3 regions of the Pseudomonas sp. HLS-6 genome follow, and region 3 is predicted to be linked to each of the others. Evidence: riboswitches for the same ligand, from Rfam matches in the RefSeq annotation. Region 3 holds a riboswitch; each other region holds the start of a gene.
What was found. Region 3 has a riboswitch for cobalamin ahead of CS390_RS12610 (CbtB-domain containing protein). Riboswitches for the same ligand answer to the same signal wherever they lie in the genome.
Positions count from the first base shown of each region.

Region 1: it holds a riboswitch for cobalamin, as region 3 does, so the genes downstream of both, CS390_RS14605 (TonB-dependent receptor) here and CS390_RS12610 (CbtB-domain containing protein) in region 3, are expected to answer to the same signal.
Region 2: it holds a riboswitch for cobalamin, as region 3 does, so the genes downstream of both, cobO (cob(I)yrinic acid a,c-diamide adenosyltransferase) here and CS390_RS12610 (CbtB-domain containing protein) in region 3, are expected to answer to the same signal.

Region 1 is NZ_CP024478.1:3,146,378-3,154,266, forward strand. It holds gene CS390_RS14585 (CAP domain-containing protein) at 1-419, opposite strand, end outside; gene CS390_RS14590 (CAP domain-containing protein) at 488-1,348, opposite strand; gene CS390_RS14595 (aspartate aminotransferase family protein) at 1,569-2,822, opposite strand; gene CS390_RS14600 (amino acid permease) at 3,209-4,609, shown strand; cobalamin riboswitch at 4,639-4,841, shown strand; partial or broken gene CS390_RS14605 (TonB-dependent receptor) at 4,900-7,091, shown strand; gene CS390_RS14610 (ABC transporter ATP-binding protein) at 7,112-7,889, shown strand, end outside.
Region 2 is NZ_CP024478.1:3,953,389-3,961,277, forward strand. It holds gene CS390_RS18500 (cobyric acid synthase) at 1-1,445, opposite strand, end outside; gene cobD (threonine-phosphate decarboxylase CobD) at 1,442-2,434, opposite strand; gene cbiB (adenosylcobinamide-phosphate synthase CbiB) at 2,427-3,335, opposite strand; gene bluB (5,6-dimethylbenzimidazole synthase) at 3,335-3,982, opposite strand; gene CS390_RS18520 (cobyrinate a,c-diamide synthase) at 3,979-5,274, opposite strand; gene cobO (cob(I)yrinic acid a,c-diamide adenosyltransferase) at 5,271-5,882, opposite strand; cobalamin riboswitch at 6,061-6,282, opposite strand; gene CS390_RS18530 (O-methyltransferase) at 6,367-7,014, opposite strand; gene CS390_RS18535 (C40 family peptidase) at 7,033-7,569, opposite strand; gene CS390_RS18540 (C40 family peptidase) at 7,702-7,889, opposite strand, start outside.
Region 3 is NZ_CP024478.1:2,660,893-2,668,781, reverse strand. It holds gene cobN (cobaltochelatase subunit CobN) at 1-3,503, opposite strand, end outside; gene cobW (cobalamin biosynthesis protein CobW) at 3,507-4,574, opposite strand; cobalamin riboswitch at 4,672-4,872, opposite strand; cobalamin riboswitch at 4,932-5,154, shown strand; gene CS390_RS12610 (CbtB-domain containing protein) at 5,251-5,439, shown strand; gene CS390_RS12605 (CbtA family protein) at 5,452-6,141, shown strand; gene CS390_RS12600 (cobalamin biosynthesis protein) at 6,141-6,566, shown strand; gene cobM (precorrin-4 C(11)-methyltransferase) at 6,606-7,352, shown strand; gene CS390_RS12590 (DUF1272 domain-containing protein) at 7,400-7,654, shown strand.

The DNA.
Region 1 (7,889 bases), 490 kb from region 3:
CCCGCCAGCAGCGGCCGGGCCAGCACGATGCGCCAGGCACGGTCTTCGCGGCTGACGCCGATATCGACGAACTGCGGGTCGAGCACAATCTGGCAGAAACTCTCCTGCACCGCCTTCATCGCCGCCTGCGCATCACGCGGCCCGGACAAGCTGATCGCCTGCACATTGACCATCGGGTACGAGGCTCGCGCCAGTGCCTGCTGCAGGTCACCGACACTACTGGCAGACAGCACCAGACGCGGATCGGCTGCAAGTGGCGGCAACTCCTGCGAGGCCTGCCCCGCACAACGCTGCACCTGGCTGCGGTAGGCATTGATCGACTGGACCAGTTGCGTCTCCTCGGTCGCGGCTGCCGTGGCGGCTAACACCACCCCCACAGACAACGCGGCAAAACGCAAAGCGGATGATAGGACGCGCATGTAACTCTCCCTTTTGCTGATGGTGCTAATAATGCGCGAAATCCCCCCCTGCGGCACAAGGGCTTTACTCAGGGCGCACCGAACACCATCGTCCAATAGACCCCCGCATCGCTACGCGAGTTTGTCGCATAGGCCGCGCCAACCTGGGTAAACATCGGGCTCATCAGGTTGGCGCAGTGGCCAGGGCTGGCCAGCCAGCCCGCCAGGGCCTTGCTCGCTGAACCTTGCCCGGCGGCGATGTTCTCGCCAATCTGCCGGCCACGGTAGCCTGCCGCCCATGCCCGGTCTGCAGGCATGTCACCATCAAGGTCCCGATGGGCCAGGTAGTTGCCGCTGGCCATCGACCGGCTATGCCCTTGCGCTGCGGCCCCCAGGGCGCTACTCCAGGTAAGCGGCCGGGCGGCGGCAAACCGTTTACGACCACAGAGGCGCGGCTTTGCCCGCGCCGCATTGACCTGTGCCAGCAAGGTAGCGCCCGCTGCTCGCCGATCCTCCAGATGCCCCTCGAGCAAGGGGCGCGCCAACACGACTCGCCACTCACTGTCGTCACGACGGATGCCGATATCCGCGTACTGGTTATCGAGCAAGGCTGCGCAGTAATCACGCGCTAGCTGGTCGAACGCCTCATCAGCGTCGTAGGCACCCACCAAGCGGATACTCCGCACTGCAACGGCCCGATAGCCGGAATCCTTCAGCGCCTCGCGCATTTCACCGCGATAGCGAATCGGCAACGCCAGGCTCGACTTCAGCGCCAGTGGCGGCAAGGCGCGGCCCGCACTTCTGCTGCAACGCTGGGGATGAGCACGGTAGTCGTTGATCGCCTCCGCCAGTTGCTGTTCCCCGCGCGCATGGGCGGGGCTGGAAAGCAGCGGCAACAGCGGGACGAGGCAGAGCGAAACAACGCGGGAACAGTGGACGGCTTGGCGCATGAGGCAGACAGCTCTGAAGAGGTGACGACAGAAAAGGCAGTAACGCAGCCAAGGCAAGACATGCCAAGGCAGGGCCTAAGACTGGAGCCGCTGCACAAGGTTCATGGGGTGAAGGGTATTTTTTACCGAGGTGGCAAGGTCGCCAGCCGGGTCAGCGTCTTCAGGACGTCGTGGTACAGCGGCCCGAGGGCCGCTGCGAGCAGTAAGGCGGGCAATGATGTCAGGCGCTGAGTCCAGCCAGGCAGCGTTCGAGAATATCCAGGCCTTCCTCGAACACCTCGGGTTCAATGGTGAGCGGCGCCAGCAGGCGCACGATATGCCGGTATTTGCCACTCGGCATGATCAACAGCCCCGCCTCACGGGTGGTTTGCAGCAACGTGGCCAGCGCCTGAGGCGCTGGCGAGCCGTCCGCGTTTACCAACTCGATGCCGCGCATGGCGCCCGTGCCGGTCAAGCGCCCCAGGTAAGCGGACAAACCGGACGCTTTCCAGCGCTGATAACGCTCGACAATCGCCTTCTCTTGCCGCTCGCCCCAGGTGGCGAGGTTGCTGTCGCTCATTTGCTCCAGGCTGGCCAACGCCGCCGCACAGGCTATTGGGTTGCCTGAATAGGTACCGCCCAATGCGCCGCGCTGCAGCGTGTCCATCAATTGCCGACGGCCCACCACCGCGCCCAGCGGAACCCCGCCAGCAATACTCTTGCCCAGCAGCAGCAGGTCCGGCTCAATACCCAGGCGACCGAAGCCAAAACGCTGCCCGGTGCGACCGAAGCCAGACTGAATTTCATCGACAATCAGCAGAATCCCGCGCTCATCGCAGAACTGACGCAGGTGCCGGGCAAACGCTGGCTCCAGCGCCAGGAAACCACCCTCGCCCTGAATCGGCTCCAGGATAAAACAGGCCACCTCGTTGACGTCGATTTCGACACTGAACAGGCGCTCCATGGCCTTCAGCGCCTGATCGACACTGACGTCGTTGTCCGGGCTAGGGTATGGCAAGTGATAGACCGGCCCCGGCAACACACCAATGCCTTGTTTGTACGGGGCGACCTTGCCATTGAGGTTCAGGGTGGCCAGGGTGCGGCCATGAAAACCGCCGTCGAACGCCACCACTGCAGTGCGCCGGGTAACGCCCCGGGCAATTTTCAGGGCATTTTCGGCTGCTTCGGCACCACTGTTGGTGAGCATGCCACTGGCTGGGTAGCTCAGGCCGATGAACGCCACAAGCCGCTCCATCAACTGAAGGTAAGGCGTGTGCGGCACAGCGTTGAACGCCGAGTGGGTCAAGCGTGCTGCTTGCGCCTGAATCGCCGCCACCACCGCCGGGTTGCAATGGCCCAGGTTGAGCACGCCGATACCGCCGACAAAGTCGATGTAACGCTTGCCATCGACATCCCAGACCTCGGCATTGCAGCCATGATCGAGTTCGATCGGGTGAACTATTGCGATGGAATTGCTGATGGTTTGCGCAGGCATGACAAGCGCCGCTCCCGTGGCTTGAGGGTCGTGTATGGCGGCTATCTAAGCGAGTGACGGTGGCCTGGCACAAGCGAATAAAAATTCTACTGTCATTCCTAAAAGTATCGAATTTGGCGTCACCGGTCACAAAGCACTTAGCAAGAAGGTTTTCCTTAAGACCTCGCACGGTCGTCCCAGGCACACCTTGAATTCCTCCAAGGAATGATGTTCTGAGTATTGCTCGTTTGTTGAAGCCCCGTTCGTCGACCAATACTGATCTGGATCAATTACCAGGACCAGGACGCAGTACCGACACGGAAGGTTTCCTTACTAACGATTGTTCAGCGCCGGCTCATCCCGAACGGACCTGTGAGCCAGGGGGCTGCTGAACCGAGGGTTGATGCATGAGTTCAAACAATAACAACCGCGGGCAACGCTCGCTCAAGCATGGCCTGACCACACGCCAGGTCTCGATGATCTCCATCGCAGGCATTATCGGTGCGGGTCTATTCATCGGCTCCTCCAACGCCATCGCCACCGCAGGCCCGGCCATCCTGATCTCCTACGCACTGACCGGCTTGCTGGTGCTGTTGGTCATGCGCATGCTCGGCGAAATGGCCGTTGCAAACCCGAACAGCGGTTCGTTTTCCACCTACGCCGGCGAGGCCATCGGCCCTTGGGCCGGCTTCACCATCGGCTGGCTGTACTGGTGGTTCTGGGTGTTGATCATCCCGGTCGAAGCCATCGCCGGTGCCGACATCCTGCATGCCTGGTACCCCGCCATCCCGTCCTGGGCCTTCACTTTCCTGATCATGATCACCCTGTCGGCCACCAACCTGATCAGCGTGCGCAATTTCGGCACCTTCGAGTACTGGTTCGCCCTGATCAAGATCATCGCCATCCTGGCCTTCATCGGCGTATGCAGCGCGGCCGTACTGGGCTACTGGCCGCTGGCTGAGGTCTCGGGGGTCGGCCAACTGCTGAGCAATGGCGGCTTCATGCCGAATGGCTTTGGTGCGGTACTGGGCGGCATTCTGGTGACCATCTTCTCGTTCTTCGGCGCCGAGATCGTAACCATCGCCGCCGACGAAACCGAGAACCCCAAAGAGAAGATCCGCCGCGCCACCAACCTGGTGATCTACCGCATTGCGATCTTCTACATTTTCTCGATTTTCTTCATCGTCTCGCTGGTTGCCTGGAACGACCCACGACTGCTGCAAGTCGGCTCGTTCCAGCGCGCACTGGAAGTGCTCAATGTGCCAGGCGCGAAACTGATCGTTGACCTGGTGGTGTTCGTCGCCGTGACCAGTTGCATGAACTCGGGCCTGTACACCGCATCGCGCATGCTTTACTCGCTGGGCGCACGCGGCGAAGCACCGACTGCAACCCGCTACATTTCGCGCAGCGGCGTGCCGACCGTGGCCGTGCTGATGTCCACCCTGGCAGGCTTCGTCGGCTGCCTGATCAACTACCTGTTGCCGGGCAAGGTCTTTGGCTTCCTGCTCTCGACCACCGGCGCCATCGCCCTGCTGGTGTACCTGGTGATCGCGGTGTCACAACTGCGCATGCGTAAGCAGCTGGAGCAGAAAGGCCAGACCCCGGTGTTTCGGATGTGGCTGTTCCCATGGCTGACCTGGTTTGTCATCGCCTTGATCTGCAGCGTGCTCGGCTACATGTTGTTCAGCGCCGCATACCGCTATGAAACCCTGATGACCGCAGCGGTCGCCGGCATCGTCCTGATGATCAGCCTGGTGCGCAAATCGAGCACGACAACACCTGCCACTGCTGCCGCGCAACGCGGCTAAGTGATTGACTGAGCTGGCGTTCGATGTTCAGATGCGCGCCAGTTTCAGGTGTCCTGCGCCGCCGTGCGCAGGGTGAAACGGGAAGCCGGTGCGTCTCTTTGACCAGTCCGGCGCTGCCCCCGCAACGGTAAGCGAGCGAGGCCTTCGACAAACCACTGTGCCACGGCATGGGAAGGTGAAGGCCTCATGACCCTCGCAAGCCCGGAGACCGGCCTGAAGCCTTGTTTGGCAACCCCGCGGTGGGCGGGCGCAGGCCGGTTGGCGGGCGCCTGCGTGCTCGTCATGCCTCTATGCGTTATTCCCCCGGGATTCATTCATTCCTGTTTCAGCCTGGAACGACATGTCCCGCAATTACCTGTTTCACACCCTTGTGTCCTCTGCTTGCCTCTCGCTTTCACTGCCGACACTGGCCACCGATGATGCCGAGCGCATCCTCGCCCTGCCCTCGACAGCCATCACGGGCGATCGTGATAGCCAACGCGAAGCCATCAATCTGGCAACGCCACTGCCGACCGGCTCCCGACTGAACCTCAGTGCGCTGGAGACGCCTGCCAGCACCAGCAGCCTCGCTGCCGAGGCCATCGACGGGCGCAACAACCGCAGTGTGCAGGACGCGGTCAGTCGCTCGCCGGGTATCACCTCTGTGGGCACCCCGGGCAACGGCAACACCGCCCTCTCTGCCCGAGGCTTCAGCGGTCACAGCTCGGTGATGACCCTGTTCGACGGCTCGCGCTTGTACACCGGTGCAGGCACCCAGAGCTTCCCAGTAGACCCGTGGATGGTCGAACGCATCGACATCATTCGCGGCCCGGCCTCGGTGCTGTATGGCGAAGGGGCAACCGGGGCCGTGATCAATGTGATCCCGAAGAAGCCCTTCACCGGCGAGATCCGTAACCATCTGCGCCTGGGCTATGGCTCGTATGACCGCCAGCAATTGGGCCTGGACAGCGGTGGTTCGTTAAACGAGCGGCTGAGCTACCGGCTCACCCTCAACCGTGAGCAGAGCAACGGCTGGATTGATCGCGGCGACTCGGAAAACCTCGCCGTCAGTGCCGCATTGCGCTGGGATGCCAGTGATGACCTGAGCTTCACCCTGGCCCACGAGCGCGGCGACAGTGAGCCGATGAACGACTTCGGTACTCCGCTGATCGACGGCCACTACCGCGACAGCCTGCGCAAAAAGAACTACAACCTCCACGACGCGGTACAGCGTTACCACGATGAATGGACGCGACTGAACAGCGACTGGTCGATCAACGAGAGCCTGACGGCCAGCAACCAGCTCTATTACATCAAGAGCCGCCGGCACTGGCGCAATGCCGAGGACTACAGCTGGGACAGCAGCCGCGACCAACTGCTGCGCCAGAGCTACCTGCACATCAAGCATGACCAGGAGCAAATCGGCGACCGCCAGAGCTTTTCCCTCGACCATATGTTATTAGGCCTGACGAGCAAGACCGTGGTCGGTGCCGAATACAACCGGATTCGTTTCGACGTCGACAGCAATTCGCCGTACACCGACAACGGCGGCGACTACATCGACCCGTGGCAACCAGCCCCGGGATACTTCAGCAGCCAGGACCCCACCCGCCCACAAACTCACAGCACCACCCAGACCTTTGCCCTGTTCGCGGAAAACCGCACGCAATTGTCAGAGCGCTGGTCGTTGGTCACCGGAATTCGCCGCGACCAGAACCATATCGACCGAGACAACCGGGTCGACGGCACGCGCAGCGACCGCAGCCTCGACGGCGGCAACTGGCGTGCCGGGCTGGTGTATGCAGTCACCGATCAGTTGTCGCTGTACGGCCAGTACTCCACCAGTGAAGACGGGGTTGGCGACCTGATCAGCCTCAGCCCGGCTGCACAGCAGATGGACCTGACCGAGTCGAAGCAAACCGAACTCGGCCTCAAGCAGCAGTTCTGGAACGGCCGTGGCGAATGGACGCTGGCGGCTTATCAGATCGTGAAAAAGAAGCTGCCAGTGGTCACCGACAGCCACACGCGACTCACCCAGCAAGTCGGCCAGCAGTCTTCCGAAGGCCTGGAGGCGACCCTGGAACTGGCCCTTGCGCAGCAGTGGCACGTCTCGGCAAACGCCTCGCTGGTGCGTGCCGCGTATGATGACTTCGACGAGGTGGTGGCCGGTAATATCGTGTCCCGCTCGGGCAACCGCCCGATCGGTGTACCACGGCGCACCGCCAACCTCTGGCTCAGCAAGGCCTTGCGCAATAACCTCGATGCCGGGCTGGGCTTGCGTTACGTTGATGCGCGCTATGCCGATACCGCCAACACCGCAACGGTACCGGGCTACACCGTGATCGATGGGAATCTCGGCTGGCAACTGCTGCCGGAGGTGCGTTTGGGCCTGCAACTGAATAACCTGCTCGACCGCCGCTATGCCGTCACGGCCCATAGCGCTGAGCAATGGCTGATGGGGGCGCCGCGCTCGTACTTCGCCACCCTCGATTACCGTTTCTAAGGCACAAGGAACCGCCGCTCATGACCGCATTGAATATCCACCAACTGCGCTGGACGCCGGCAGCACTCGAGCGTCGTCAGCACTGGTTGCTGCACGGTATCGACCTGCACGTGGCGGCCAGTGAGTTCGTCGGTCTGATCGGCCCCAATGGCAGTGGCAAGACCAGCCTGTTGCGCTGCGCCTACCGCTTCAACCTGCCCTTGGCCGGGCATGTCAGCCTGGACGGCACTAACCTCTGGCAGCAGCGCCCGCGCTGGAGCGCGCAACGCATCGCCGTCGTGCTGCAGGAGTTTCCCCAGGCGTTCGGCCTTACCGTGGCTGACGTCGTGGCCATGGGCCGCACGCCCCACCAGGGGATGTTTACCGGCGACAACCAGGCAGACCGCCAGCTGATCGCACAGACCCTCGACGCGGTTGGCCTGGGCAACCTTGATCAACACGATTTCGCCACCCTTTCCGGTGGCGAGAAACAGCGCGTGCTGCTGGCCCGTGCACTGGTGCAGCAACCGCAACTGTTGATACTCGACGAGCCGACCAACCACCTCGACCCACGCTACCAACTGGAACTGCTGGGCCACTTGCGCCGCCTGGGCTTGAGTACCCTGGCCAGTTTCCACGACCTGAACCTGGCTGCGGCATTCTGCGACCGCCTTTACGTCATCGACAACGGCTGCATTGTCGCCAGCGGCACACCGGCCGAGGTGTTGACGGCCGAACGCCTGCACCAGGTATTCGGTGTGCATGCACTGGTCGACACCCATCCACTGGCCGGCTACCCGCGCATTACCTGGATCACCG
Region 2 (7,889 bases), 1.3 Mb from region 3:
CCACACAATTGTCGTAACCGAGAGGTATCCAGATGCCTGTCGACCAGGTCGGCCAGGCGCTCGATGTCCAGTTCACGCAGGGCGTGATAGTCGACCTGTTCAACGTCGTCCAAGCCTGCCCAGCGCAACAGTGCGCTGCAGGAAGCGGGCGACTCGAACAAGCCGTGCAGGTAGGTACAGAGGATCTGCCCGTCGGCACTGATCGCACCATCATGGCGACCATCGCTCAAGTACACGGCGGGCTGCTCCAGTGCCGGGCCACGGCTGACCCCGGCATGGATTTCGTAGCCGCTGATCGCCGCGGCTTCCAGGGACAACTGACCGGCGACATTGCGCAACTGCTTCTCAGCTTCCAGTTCGGTGACAAAGTCCAGCAAGCCCAGGCCCAGGCTGGAACCGGCGGTACCTTCCAGGCCCAGCGGGTCGTCCACCCGCTGACCGAGCATCTGCAAGCCGCCACAGATGCCCAATACTTTCCCGCCGTAGCGCAAATGACGCGCGATAGCCGCTTCCCAGCCACGCTCACGCAATTGCGCCAGGTCGCCGCGCACGCTCTTGGAGCCCGGCAGGATAATCAGGTCGGCAGGCGGAATCGCCTGGCCGGGGCCGATGAACTGCAGGTCTACCTGCGGGTGCAGGCGCAACGGGTCGAAATCGGTGTGGTTACTGATACGCGGCAACACCGGGACAATCACCTTGAGTACCTGCGCGACCTTGTCGCCCTGACGCTGATCGAGACCGTCCTCGGCCTCCAGGTGCAGGTCCATCACATAGGGCAACACACCCAACACCGGCTTGCCGGTGCGCGCTTCCAGCCAATCGAGGCCAGGCTGAAGCAGGGCGATGTCACCACGAAAACGGTTGATCACAAAGCCTTTGACTCGCGCCTGCTCCGTTGGCGACAGCAGTTCCAGGGTGCCGACCAGGTGCGCAAATACCCCACCCCGGTTGATGTCGGCGATCAGGATCACCGGGCAATCCACCGCCTCGGCAAAGCCCATATTGGCAATATCGCCGGCACGCAGGTTGATTTCCGCCGGCGAGCCCGCCCCCTCGACCATCACCACGGGATACGTCTCGCTGAGCCGCCGATGCGATGCCAACACCGCCTGCATGGCGATGGCCTTGTAGTCGTGATACGCCACGGCGTTCATGTTGGTGACAGCACGCCCATGGACGATGACCTGGGCACCGGTATCACTGTTCGGTTTGAGCAGCACCGGGTTCATGTCGGTGTGCGGCGCCAGGCCTGCAGCCTGGGCCTGTACAGCCTGGGCTCGACCAATCTCGCCACCGTCGGCGGTTACCGCGCTGTTGAGCGCCATGTTCTGCGGCTTGAACGGTACGACGCCAACCCCCTGGCGTACCAGCCAGCGGCATAACGCGGTCACCAGGGTGCTCTTGCCAGCATCCGAGGTGGTGCCTTGCACCATCAGGGTCGTCATGGCTGCTCCTTGCAGTAGTCATTCAACGCGAGGCTCAAGCGCTGCCAATCGTCTTCCGTATCGGGCAAACCAAACCGCAAGCTGGCCGGTTGCTCGAACAAGCGCAGCAAAATACCGCGTCGTGCCATGAACTCATGGATGTGGGCCGCCCGCTCAGTCACCAGGTACTGGAACAGGTCACAACCACCACTGGGCGGCAAGCCGACCGCCTCCAGCAAAAGGGCCAGGCGCCGGCTCGCATCGGCACAACGCTTGATCTGCACTTGATGAGCAGCCCGGTCCTGCAGGCAGGCCTGCCCCAGCACACGGGTTGGCCCACTGACCGCCCACGGCCCGAGCTGCTCAGCCAGCAGTTGCAGCATTTGCCGCTCGGCCACGACAAACCCCAAACGCACCCCGGCAAGCCCGAAGAACTTGCCGAACGAACGCAACACAATCAGGCCGGGGCGATCCGCGTAAGCCGCAATGCTCTGCGCGGGGGTGTTGTCCATAAACGCCTCGTCAACCAGCAACCAGCCACCATGCTGGGCCAGGCGCGCATGCCAGTTCAGCAGCTGCTCTGGCGACACGACGCGCCCGGTCGGGTTGTTGGGGTTGACCACCACCAGTACATCAAGGCTGTCGAGGTAGTGTTCGATCTGCGTCTCGTCCAGCTCACGCACCCGGTGCCCGGCACGCCGCCAGCCCTCGGCATGTTCGGCGTAACACGGCGACAGCACGCCGACCTTGCCAGTACGCCGCAGGCGCGGCAGCGCCTGAATAGCCGCCTGGGAACCCGCGACCGGCAGCAGGCGCTTGACGCCATAGTATTCGGCGGCAGCCTGCTCCAGGCCATCGTCGGTCTCCGGCAGCCGTGCCCAGGCCCGCAACGGAATCGGCGGGACACTGAATGGCCAGGGCGCGATGCCACTGGACAGGTCAAGCCAGCACTCCTGAGCAATACCGTACTGCTGGATCGCCCGCTGCAGGCGCCCTCCGTGTTCAAGCATAGAATTCTGCTCCCAGGCACAACACCAGCAACCACAACCAGACACCACGGCACACCAGTTGCCAGCCACGCTCGATAGCGTCGGCATCGGCTGCAGGGCCCTCGCCCAACTGAGCTCGCTCATGCAGTTCGCCATGGTAGACCGCCGCGCCACCCAACTCGACACCCAGCGCGCCGGCCCCGGATGCCATCACCGGCCCGGCGTTCGGGCTGTCCCATTGCGGCGCCTGGCGACGCCAGCAGCGCAAGGCCAGGCGAGTCTTGCCCAGCACGGCATAGGTCAGGGCCACCAACCGAGCAGGAATATAATTGAGTACATCGTCAATGCGCGCCGCCGCCCAACCGAAGCGCTCAAAACGCTCGTTGCGATAGCCCCACATGGCATCCAGGGTGTTGCTCAGCCGATAGAGCACCACTCCCGGCGCACCGGCGACGACAAACCAGAACAAGGCGGCAAACACGGCATCGCTGCCATTTTCCAACACCGACTCGGTAGCCGCCCGGGCGACGGCCGTCTCGTCCAGTTCACGGGTCTCGCGACTGACCAGAAAACCGACCCGACGCCGTGCCTCGTCAAGGTTGCCTTGGCGCAAGGCATCGGCCACGGGCATGACATGCTCGCCGAGACTGCGCAGCCCCAAGGCACAATAGAGGGCGAGGATCTCCACCCCCCATCCGATGTAGGGCAACCAGGACAACAGCGTAGCCGCCAGGGTCAGTGGTACCACAGCAAGAAACCAGGCCGTGACACCATGGCTGCGCCAGCCACGCCCACCCGCATTGAAACGCTGTTCCAGGCGCGAGGCGAAGCGCCCGAAAGCGACCAGCGGATGGCGGCGCTTTGGCTCACCCAGCAGCGCATCCAGCGCCACACCGGCCACGCTCAGCAAAGCCACACTCATCAACGCTCTCCCCAATGGTTTTCATACAGCATGTCATCGAGCGGACGCGCCTTGGTCCAGCCTTCCAGTTCAAGCATTGGCGCAGGATAAAATGCCGCCACCGGCCCCAGGCAGAGCACGGCCAACGGCTTGGCCCCTTCGGGCATGCCCAGCAAATCCGCCAGTGCCTGTGGCTCGAACAACGATACCCAGCCCATCCCCAGCCCTTCGGCCCGCGCCGCCAACCAGAGGTTCTGGATAGCGCAGGAGAGTGACGCCAGGTCCATTTCCGGCAGCGTACGGCGACCGAAAATATGCCCCTCGCGCTTATCCATCAATGCCGCCACCAACACCTCGGCACAGTCGCTGATGCCTTCGACCTTGAGTTTCATGAAGTCGTCGGCACGCTCGCCAAGCGCTTCGGCCGTGCGCACCCGCTCCTGCTCCACGACCACCTGGATACGCTGACGCAAGCTGCGGTCAGTAATACGGATAAAGCGCCAGGGTTGCATCAAGCCAACGCTGGGGGCCTGGTGCGCAGCCTGAAGCAGGCGCGCCAGAAGCTCAGGTGCCACCTTGCCGCCGATGAAGTGACGCATGTCACGGCGCTCGGCAATCACGCGGTACACCGCTGCCCGTTCGTCCGCGCTGAAATCGTGTTCGCTCATGGTGCCAGTAGCGCCGCCGACGCGTGGGGGTTGGAAGGAAAATAGAAATGCACATAGGAGGCGGTCAGCCGCCCACAGCGATAGACCGCTTCGGCTCCACGCCCACCATTGGGGCTCTGCCCGCGAGCAATCGGGGTCAACTCGGTCTGGGTCAACGAATGGTGGTAGGTGTGCCCGCGCAAGGTGCCTTCCGGCAATGCCACCGCTTGCAACGCCAGCGCCGCCAAGCGCTTTTGCATCACGGCCTCACCGGGCAACAGGCCGAGCAACTCGGCACGCTCACCCGCCACATCAGTGAGGGCATCCAGCAGGTAGAGCATGCCACCGCACTCGGCCAACAGCGGCTTGCCCAATTGATGATGGGTACGAATGGCCGTCAGCATGGGTCTGTTGGCCGCCAGGGCCTGATGGTGCAGTTCAGGGTAGCCGCCCGGCAAATAGAGGCTGTCGGCCTCCGGTAACTGTTCGTCATGCAGCGGCGAGAAAAAGCTCAGTTGCGCGCCCATGTCGCGGAGCACATCGAGGTTGGCGCCATAGGTAAAGGCAAACGCCTCATCACGGGCCACTGCGATGCGGACACCGGCCAACAAAGGCTCAACCGTGTGCGGTTGGGGGGCTGAAAATGCCACGCTTGGTGGCAACGCCGATTCGCAACTTCCCCCCAGCGCCGCGGCGGCCGCATCAAGGCGAAGGTCGAGGTCGTTCAGTTCACTGGCCTGAACCAGCCCCAGGTGACGGCTTGGCAACTCGATGGCGGTTTCCCGTGACAGGCCGCCATACCAGCGCAGCCCCTCGGTGAGGCTACCCTCCAGCAGTTGTGCGTGGCGCAATGAACCGACGCGGTTGGCCAGTACGCCAGCAAATGGCAGGTCTGGCTGATAGCGTGCCAGGCCCAACGCCAGCGCACCGAAGGTTTGCGCCATGGCTGTACCGTCGATCACCGCCAGCACCGGCACACCAAAGTGCCGAGCCAGATCGGCACTGGATGGCGTACCGTCAAACAGGCCCATGACGCCCTCGATAAGAATCACATCGGCTTCAGCCGCTGCTTCCCACAGCAAGCGTCGGCTCTGCTCGGCGCCAATCATCCACAGGTCCAGCTGGTAGACCGGGGCGCCGCTTGCACGCTCAAGGATCATCGGATCGAGAAAGTCCGGGCCACATTTGAACACCCGCACCTTGCGACCCTGGTTGCGGTGCAGCCGCGCCAGCGCCGCAGTGACCGTGGTCTTGCCCTGACCGGACGCCGGCGCCGCAATCAATACTGCCGGGCAATGCCGGGTTTCACTCATAGTTCGACGCCTTTCTGGGCACGAATACCGGCCTGAAACGCATGCTTGATCATGCCCATCTCAGTGACGGTATCGGCCAGTTCGATCAGCTCCGGCTTGGCACCGCGACCGGTAACGATCACATGCTGCATCGGTGGCCGGGCCTGCAGGTCGGTGAGCACCTGTTCCAGGTCGAGGTAGCCATGTTTGAGTGCGATGTTCAGTTCATCGAGCACCACCAGGCTGATGGTCGGATCCTGTAGCAACTCGCGCGTCACCACCCAGGCGGCTTCAGCCGCGGCAATGTCACGCTGCCGGTCCTGGGTTTCCCAGGTAAACCCCTCGCCCATCACGTGATAACGCACCTGCTCGGGAAAACGCCGGAAGAACAGTTCTTCTCCGGTGCTATTGCGGCCCTTGATGAACTGCACCACGCCGCACTGCATGCCGTGGCCCATGGCGCGGGCAAGCATGCCGAACGCCGAACTGCTCTTGCCCTTGCCATTGCCGCTCAATACCAGCAGCAAGCCGCACTCGTTCGGGGAATTGGCAATACGCTCGTCGATCACCGCTTTTTTACGCAGCATGCGCGCCAAGTGGCGTTCGTCACGCTCGGTGGATTCAGTCATCGCTAGTCTCCGCAGGCAACTGTCGGCCGGGCACCACAGGCCATCGTCAGCAACGACGACCGGCACGGGCTGGGGTTTGGAAAGGCCACTGGGCGGCGCGACAGATGAATGGACAAAGCACACGAAAAACGCGCAGGGCTGCGGCCAGAGGCCGGCGTACCGCGCATCACCCTCCGTGATGCCGTTGGCTGTAACAGGCCGGTCTCCGGGCTTGTGAGCGGGGTCATGCACACCCTGGCGACGCGCCTTCCCGGGTCGTAGACCCCGTGGCCCTGCGTAACCTTGACTCACCTACCGTTGCGGGGGCAGCGCCGGAATCGCGCTGCAAGCGCCCACCGGCTTCCCTGTTTCACCCTGCCAACTGCCACGGCTGCAGAGCACCTGAAACAAGTCGCGAAGGTTAGAGGGTTGGGCCGGGAGCGTCAATTAAAGCTGTCAGAACACCTGCTGACGCCGTGCCATGCGCGAGGCGCCACAGACACGTTCAGCGCTTGCGGCATAAGGTCAGCCCATCCCCCAGCGGCAGCAACGACAAATCCACCCGCAGGTCGTCCTTCAATGCCGCGTTCAGCGCCTGGATTGCACGGGTGTCTTCACTGTCCGGTACGACCTGAAGCACGCGCCCACTCCACAGGGTGTTGTCGAACACCACCAGGCCACCCGGACGCAGCACGCGCAAGGCTTCCTCCAGGTAACGCGGGTAATTGGCCTTATCGGCATCAATGAAGATCAAGTCGAAGGATTCTGCATCGAGTGTTGCCAGGGTTTGCAGCGCCGGCCCCAGGCGCAACTCGATACACTCGGCAACACCGGCCTCTTGCCAGTAGCGCTGTGCCGTGGCGTTGTAATCGCCTGGCAGGTCGCAACACAGCAGATGCCCCCCATCCATGGCTTGCGCCATGCACAGGGCGCTGTAGCCAGTGAAGGTACCCACCTCGATGACTCGACGGGCACCGATCAACCGTATCAGCAAGGCGAGTAACTGCCCCTGTTCGGGCGCAACCTGCCAGCGCGCCTCTGGCAACGCCTGGGTTTCAGCACGCAGACGCGCCAACAGCGGCGTCTCACGCAGTGAAACACCTTGCAGGTAGTGATAGAGGGCATCGTCGAGGTAGAGCGTCTGACCGGTCATCGCCCACCTCGATTCAGATCAGGGGTTGCGTGCCAGGTTCGGCTGCGGCGGCTGCAGCACACGCTTGGCGTTCAGGTAAGCCTTTTGCCAATAGCTGTTCGCGAGGTAGTCCAGTCGCACCGTACCACCGGTACGAGGCGCATGGACAAAACGCCCTTCGCCCACATAGATACCGGCATGGCTGACCTCGGAGCCACCATTGGTGGCAAAAAACACCAGATCGCCAGACTGCAGCGCATTACGCTCGATGTTCGGCGCACGAATGCCGATCATCTCGCGGGTAGAACGCGGCAGGGAAATACCTGCGGCATCACGATAAACATAGCCGATCAGGCCGCTGCAATCGAATCCGGAGTCCGGCGTGTTGCCACCCCAACGATACGGCGTACCCACCAGGCCCAAGGCGCGGAACAGTACATCTTCGGCAACCGGGGAGAAATAGACTTGCGGTGCCATGACCGCAGGCTCGACCACTCGCGGGGCCGGAGCCTGGGTTGAGCAGGCGCCCAGCAGGGCTGCCAGGGCAAGTACAGCGAAACGCGCCATCATCGACATAGTCAGAGCATCCTGTCTGAAGCCGGCTGGCACTTGGCCAGAAAATAGTGGTAGTGAAGATTAGACGCTTTCTAAAAACAAGTACGGCGACGCACCCGAGGGCTACGTCGCCGTGTCAAACCTGATCGAGGCTCAGTTACGCGAAATGGTGGTCGGACCCGCCATTGCCAGCGCGCGCTTGGCTTCGATGAAGGTTTTGCTCCAGTAGCGATCGCCAAGGCTGTCGATTCGCACACCACCGCTACGACGGCTGCTGGAGTGAATGAACTGATCGTCGCCCAGGTAGATACCGGCGTGGCTGACACGGCCGCGACCATTGG
Region 3 (7,889 bases):
TCGAAGGCGCCCTTGTAGCCATGACGCTTGACCCCGTCAATCCACTTGGGGTTCAACGCCCTGGCGCGGATGACGCGGTTCAACTCTTCTTTGAGGGTACGGATGCGTGGCCGTTCCGGCTGGCTGTGATCGCCATGATAGCTGGCCACCGATGCGCCACCGAGGCTTTCCACGGCGGCCAGCATGCCGCCCTGGAACTGGTAGTAATCATTGGAGTCGAGCAAGTCGTGCTCGTGGTTGTCCTGGTTCTGCAGCACGGCCTGAACCTGGCTCAGGCGGCGGGCAAAATGACCACGAGCAGGCGTACCTTCGTCTGCGCCACCATAGGCATAACCGCCGTAGTTCAGGTAAACCTCGGCCAGGTCCTCGCGACGATTCCACTGCCGACCATCGATCGCATTTTGTACACCCGCACCATATGAGCCGGGTTTGGCCCCGAACACCCGCCACCCTGCCTGACGTCGCGCCTGCTCCGGTTCGACGCCGGTTGCCAGCAACGCTGCCTGTTCGGCCCGTACGCGCGCGGCCAACGGGTTGAGGTCGTCCGGTTCGTCCAGCGCTGCAACCGCTTGTACGGCGGCATCGAACAGTTTGATCAGGTTGCCGAAAGCATCGCGAAAGAAGCCCGAAACCCGCAAGGTCACATCAACCCGAGGCCTGTCGAGCAGGCTCAACGGCAAAATCTCGAAGTCATCGACGCGCTGACTGCCACTGGCCCATACCGGGCGTACGCCCATCAGCGCCATGGCTTGGGCAATGTCGTCCCCGCCCGTGCGCATGGTTGCTGTGCCCCACACCGACAACCCGAGCTGACGCAGGTGGTCGCCATGGTCCTGCAGGTGACGCTCCAGTATCAGGTTGGCCGAGGCAAAGCCCAGGCGCCAGGCAGTCGTGGTCGGCAGGTTGCGCACGTCCACGGTATAGAAGTTACGGCCGGTCGGCAGTACGTCGAGCCGCCCCCGGCTCGGTGCACCGCTAGGGCCGGCCGGCACGAATCGCCCATCGAGTGCATCGAGCAGGCCCTGCATTTCTGCCGGCCCACAGGCATCCAGCTGCGGTGCGACGGTTTGTACCAGCGCCTCGAGAATCGCCCGGACATCGTTCCAGGAGGGGTCTTCCGGCAAGTTCACGACGCCGTCCAAGGCCTGCTCGATCAAGCGCAGTGCGTACAGTTCCAGTCGCTCACGGGTGTCACCCGCCGTACGCCAAGGGTCGGCACTTACCTCGTTCAGCCGGTGCGGACACGGGCCTTGCCAGGCGCCCCCCAAATCGCAATCCAGCGGATCGACGCCAAGGGCAAATGCCTTGGCCAGCGCCCTTGGCAAGCTGGCATGCTGACCACGGCCATCGCCCCGCTCTACCCGCAGCAATGCCTGCAAGGTGTCCAGGCGCAGGCGGCCCTGGGGCGATTCTCCGAACACATGCAGGCCGTCACGAATCTGCGACTCCTTGAGGTCGCACAGGTAGGTGTCCAGCCTTGGCAACCAGACAGCGGCGTCATCCAGGCTGTTTTCCAACTGCAGTTCGCGATCGATATGGTTGTCACGGACCAGCGCGAGGATATCGCGCTGCAACTCAGTGGCTCGGCGTGGGTCGAGCAGTTGAGCTTCGTAATACTCGTCGGCGAGCAATTCCAGGTCACGCAACGGGCCGTAGGTTTCGGCACGGGTCAAGGGCGGCATCAGGTGATCGATGATTACCGCCTGAGTCCGGCGCTTGGCCTGGGCGCCTTCACCCGGGTCATTGACGATGAACGGATAGATGTTTGGCAACGGCCCCAGCAGTGCATCAGGCCAGCACTGCGCTGAAAGACCGACCCCCTTGCCTGGCAACCACTCCAGATTGCCGTGCTTGCCGACATGAATCAGTGCATCGGCGGCAAAGCCATGACGCAACCAGAAGTAGAAGGCCAGATAGCCATGGGGCGGTACCAGATCGGGGTCGTGGTAAACCGCACTGGCGTCCAGCTGGTAACCACGCGCAGGCTGAATACCGACGAAGGTCAGACCAAAACGCAGGCCGGCGATCATCATCCGCCCACTGCGGAACATCGGGTCCTGCTCAGGTTCACCCCAACGCTCCCGCACGGCAGCCTGGTTGGCCGCCGGTAGCGCGGCGAATGCGGCGCGGTAGTCCTCCAGCGCCATGCTTTGTGCACAAGGGCGCTGATCGAGGCTTTCCAGGTCGTTACTGACACCGCCGAGCAGGGCTTGGATCAATGCCGTGCCGGTGTCCGGCAAGGCGCCAACCGGATAACCCTGCCCCTGAAGTGCCCGTAGAATGTTCAGCGCTGCAGCCGGAGTGTCCAGCCCTACCCCGTTGCCAATTCGCCCGTCACGGGTCGGGTAGTTGGCAAGCACCAGGGCTACACGCTTCTGGGCATTGGGCAGTTGCGCCAGTTCACACCAGCGGCGTGCGAGCTCTGCAACGAAGTCCATACGCTCCGGCTGTGCACGGTAACAGACAACATCCGACTGGCTGCGCTCACTGCGCCACGCCAGGTCCTTGAAACTGATCGGGCGGGTGATGATGCGCCCATCGAGCTCCGGCAAGGCAATGTGCATCGCCAGATCACGTGCGCCCAAGCCCTGCTCGCTGGCCTGCCAACCGGGTTCGTTGTCTTGGGCGCAAATGGCCTGCAGCACCGGGATATTGCGGCGAAATGGCCGAAGGTGAGGCTTCTGCGGGCTGGACTGGGCAAACCCGGTTGTATTGATGACCAGCGCGGCCTCGACCTGATCCAGCCAGGCTTCCACTTGGGCCAGGCACTCGGCTTCCTTGAGGCTAGCCACCGCGATGGGCAGCGGGTTGAGCCCTGCGGCGCGGATGCGCTCGCAGAACACATCAATAAAGGCTGTATTGGCCGCTTGCAGGTGCGAGCGGTAGAACAGGACAGGAACCACAGGCTGACTGGCTACCCAGTCAGCGAACCAGTCGTCCAGTACCGCCGCCTCGCGCTCCGGGTGATACACCACCGTGCGCGGCAGTTGCTGGGGCACATCCCAGCTGTAGTCACGTCCGAGCCATTGATTGGCCATGCATTTGAAGAGGTTCAGCGCGTTGGCCTTGCCGCCCTGCCGCAGAAAGTGCCAGAGCCGCTCCGCGTCTACCGCCGGCACATTGCCAAGGCTGCTCAACTCCGGATCAGGGCGGTCGTCGCCCGGCACCAGGATCAACTGCACGCCTTGGGCAGCCAATGCCACCAACTGCTCGACGCCATAACGCCAATACCCAATGCCGCCGTGCAGCGACACCAAAATAACCTTGGCATGACGCAGCACCTGGTCAACATACAGGTCTACCGACGCATGATTCTGCACCTGCATCGGGTTGGCCAGACGCAGGCTGGGATAATCCTCCGGCAATTGCCGGGCCGTTTCGGCCAGCAGTGCCAGGTGTGAATCACCGCTGCAGAGAATAACCAGCTCGGCGGGGGTCTGGCCCAAGTCGGCAATACTGTCATCCGGCACAAAGCCGCCGGGCTGGGTCCGCAGCAGGTGCATGGGTCAGGCGCCCAGCGCTGTACGCAGTTCAGCTTCCAGTGTCGCGCCATCCAGCGCCTGGCCGATCAGTACCAGACGGGTACTGCGCGGCTCGTCTGCGCGCCAGGCACGATCGAAGTGCTTGTCGAAACGCGTACCGACACCCTGGATCAGCAGGCGCATCGGCTTGCCCGGAATGGCTGCAAAGCCTTTGGCACGGAGGATGCCATGACGTACGACCAGTTGGGTCAGGGCATCAAGCAGCAAGCTCTCGTCGGATTCGGGCAACTCAATCGAAATGGAGTCGAAGGCGTCGTGGTCATGATCATCATGGTCTTCACCGTCATGATGGCTGTCATGGTGAGTGCGACGACCGTCAATGTGCGCTTCCGATTCCGCTGCCAATCCGAGCAAGACTTCTAGCGGTAGACGGCCACTGCTGGCCTCGATAACTTTGACTGCGGGTGGCAGCTCTTCGGCCACTTCGGCGCGTACCGCTGCCAAGGCATGCGCCTCGATCAGGTCGGCCTTGTTCAGTACCACCAGATCGGCACTGGCCAGTTGGTCGGCAAACAGTTCATGCAGCGGGGACTCGTGGTCCAGGTTCGGGTCGAGCTTACGCTGGGCATCCACCTGGTCCGGATACGCCGCAAACGTACCGGCAGCCACGGCCGAGCTGTCGACCACGGTAATGACCGCATCGACCGTGCAGGCGTTACGGATTTCAGGCCACTGGAAGGCCTGTACCAGAGGCTTTGGCAGGGCCAGGCCACTGGTTTCGATGAGGATATGGTCCAGGTCGCCACGACGCGCCACCAGCTCGCGCATGACCGGGAAGAACTCTTCCTGCACGGTGCAGCACAGGCAGCCATTGGCAAGCTCGTACACCCGGCCGCTGGCCTCTTCTTCAGTACAGCCGATGCTGCATTGCTTGAGGATTTCACCGTCGATGCCCAGCTCGCCAAACTCATTGACGATGACTGCAATACGGCGACCCTGTGCATTGTCGAGCATATGCCGCAACAGCGTGGTTTTGCCCGAGCCGAGAAAGCCGGTGACGATGGTAACGGGGAGTTTTGCCAGTGTTTTCATGTCGTTGCCCTTGGCAGCAATGGCGGGCGGGCACGACGAAAACCACGGGGGTCATGTGCCCGTGCGCGTTCGCTACCGGATCACCCCGCCCGGTTGAATGTCGGAAACTGTCCGAGGCAGGTCTCCTGGCTTGCGTCGTGCTGGCGAACATACCAGCGGCACCGGCGCCTTCCCGCAAAACTACGCAGTGGCAATGCCAGGCTTTGCAACGCTTACAGTTGCGGGGGCAGCCGCGGCTTCAACCGCGTTCCCGTCTTAGCTCCGGGCTGACCGGAGAACCTCGAAACGGCAAGGCTACGCAGTCGTTCAGGGTCGGTCAACCGTCGTTGTGATTGACGCGCACCTGCGCCCATGATTTGCTACCGCCTTCGTTTGGGTGCCTTTAACGAGGTGAAACGGGAAACCGGTGCGTCGCGGCCTGAGTTACGCGCGACAATTCCGGTGCTGCCCCCGCAACGGTAAGCGAGGAAAGCGTCTAGACCACTGTGCCAGCAACGCGGCATGGGAAGGTGACGCTCCAGGCTGAGCACTGTGCCAGCCCTCGCAAGCCCGGAGACCGGCCCAGTACAGAATTGACAAACCCGCGGTGGGCGGGCGCTGTTGCAACCTCTGGGTGAGTCCGCCCAAGGGGTTCTTGCGCATGCCTGCTGCTGATAACCCCTCAGAGGAAAGCGCCATGCCTGTCACAACCACCCACAGCCACTCCGCCGCCATCAGCACCACTCGCAGCCAGCGCCTGGCCGTCGCTATCGGCGCATCGCTGCTGGGCTTGTGCCTGGTTTACTTCGCGGGTTTTTCGCACATCGAGGCGGTTCACAACGCTGCCCATGACACCCGTCACAGCGCCGCGTTTCCTTGCCACTAAGGGGACAGCGCCATGATCAAGCACATTGCCCGCACGGCTGGCTTCACTGGCCTGCTCGCTGCCCTGCTGCTGACCTTGCTGCAAAGCCTGTGGGTCACCCCGCTGATTATCAAGGCGGAAACCTACGAGAGTGCAGCGCCTGCAGTCGAAACCCATAGCCATGATGCGGGTGCCGCCGAGCATCATCACGATGCGCAAGCCTGGGCCCCCGAAGACGGCTGGCAACGGCTGCTGTCCACGACCGGTAGCAACCTGGTAGTGGCCGTCGGTTTTGCCCTGGTACTGGCGGGGCTGTATACCTTGCGTGCGCCTGGAGGTTGGGTCGCAGGCGCACTGTGGGGCCTGGCAGGCTTTGCGGTGTTCTGCCTGGCGCCCACGCTGGGCTTGCCAGCGGAGTTGCCAGGAACGGCCGCGGCCGATCTGGCGCAACGCCAATTCTGGTGGATCGGTACTGCAGCGGCCACCGCCATTGGTTTGGGGCTTATTGCATTCGCCAACAACGGTTTGCTCAAGTTACTGGGCGCCGCACTGCTGGTCATCCCTCATGTAATCGGTGCACCGCAGCCAGACGTGCATGAGGCCTTGGCTCCGGAAGCACTGGAGGCCGAATTCAAACTCGCTTCACTGCTGACCAACGCTGCCTTCTGGCTGGCATTGGGCTTGATCAGCAGTTGGCTCTACCGTCGCCTGAGCCAGGCGTAATGCCTGAACAGCCCAATCCGTTACGAGTATTCGCCGGGTTGGGCTGTCGCCGAGGCTGCTCGGTGGCAGCCTTGAGCGATCTACTGGATCAAACCCTGCGGGCCCATGGCCTCAGCCACGATAACCTGCGTGGCCTTGCCAGTATCGAACTGAAAAGCGAGGAGCCCGGCCTGCATGCCCTCGCCGCTCAACTCGGCATTCCACTGCTGTTTTTCAGCGCTGCCCAGTTGGCCACCTTTGAATCACGCCTGACCCACCGTTCGCTCCCCGCCTTCGCCCACAGCGGCTGTTACGGCGTCGCTGAAAGTGCTGCACTTGCATTGGCCGAGCACTACGGCGCAATGTCTGCACAGCTCCTTGTTCCACGTCATGCCAGCCTTAATGCCACCCTGGCATTGGCCTGCGGCGCGTCCTTTGACGGATAATCTGCGCCTCGCATCGACCTTACCTTCAGGATTCACCCCATGACCGTCTATTTCATCGGTGCCGGCCCCGGCGACCCGGAGCTGATTACCGTCAAGGGCCAGCGCCTGATTCATCGCTGCCCGGTCATTATCTATGCTGGCTCTCTGGTGCCCGCTGCCGTGCTCGAAGGGCACCGTGCCGAAACCGTGATCAACAGCGCTGAGCTTCACCTGGCGCAAATTATCGAGGCCATGCGAGAAGCCCATGCCAAAGGCCAGGATGTGGCCCGGGTACACAGTGGCGATCCGAGCCTGTATGGGGCCATTGGTGAGCAGATTCGCCATTTGCGCGAACTGGCGATTCCCTTCGAGATCATTCCCGGTGTCACCGCTGCTGCCGCCAGCGCCGCCTTGCTCGGTTGCGAGCTGACCCTGCCTGAGGTTTCGCAGAGCGTCATCCTCACGCGCTATGCCGACAAATCGCCTATGCCCGCTGGCGAGGAACTGGCCAGCCTGGCCGCACACAAGGCTACGCTTGCCATACACTTGGGGGTGCAGCATCTGGCAAAGATTGTCGAAGAATTGCGCCCCCACTATGGCGGGGACTGCCCAATCGCGGTCGTGCACCGTGCGACATGGCCCGACCAGGACTGGGTCAAAGGCACGCTGGACGATATCCTGACGCAAGTCCAGGCTAAGGGCTTCCGGCGTACTGCATTGATTCTGGTAGGACGGGTACTGGCAGCAGATGCCTTTGCCGAATCGGCGCTGTACCGTGCCGGCCACGCACACCTCTACCGGCCTTAGACGGCCTGTGTGCGACAGCACACTCACTGAGAATGAAGGAGTCGACCATGCTTGAACTGCGTCCCAACTGTGAATGCTGTGGTACCGATCTGCCTGGCGACAGCCAGGATGCGTTTATCTGCTCCTTCGAATGCACTTATTGTCGAGACTGCAACAACAATGAATTGAAGGGCCTCTGCCCAAACTGCGGCGGTCAACTGACGGCCCGCCCGCCACGTGTCGGTGCAGCATTACTGCGCAACCCTGCTTCGACACAACGTATCGTCAAGGAAAACGGCTGTCCAACCCGCTCGAGCAAGTAGCCTCTCAACTGCAGGACACACCGAAGCGCGTCTTCATATGAGGCCGCGATTCCGGTTTTTCCAATAGCAGTTAGGCATGCTTCACTTTGATCGTAGGATTTTTCACTTAAACAACCTGTATTTTTCTACGCTCCTATACTCTCCATACTCATTGGCTATTATTCTGCGTATCGTAAGCTGCTTGCCGACAACGGCCTGGCGCGCCTTCCTGAGAAAATCAAGAAAAGGCCCACAT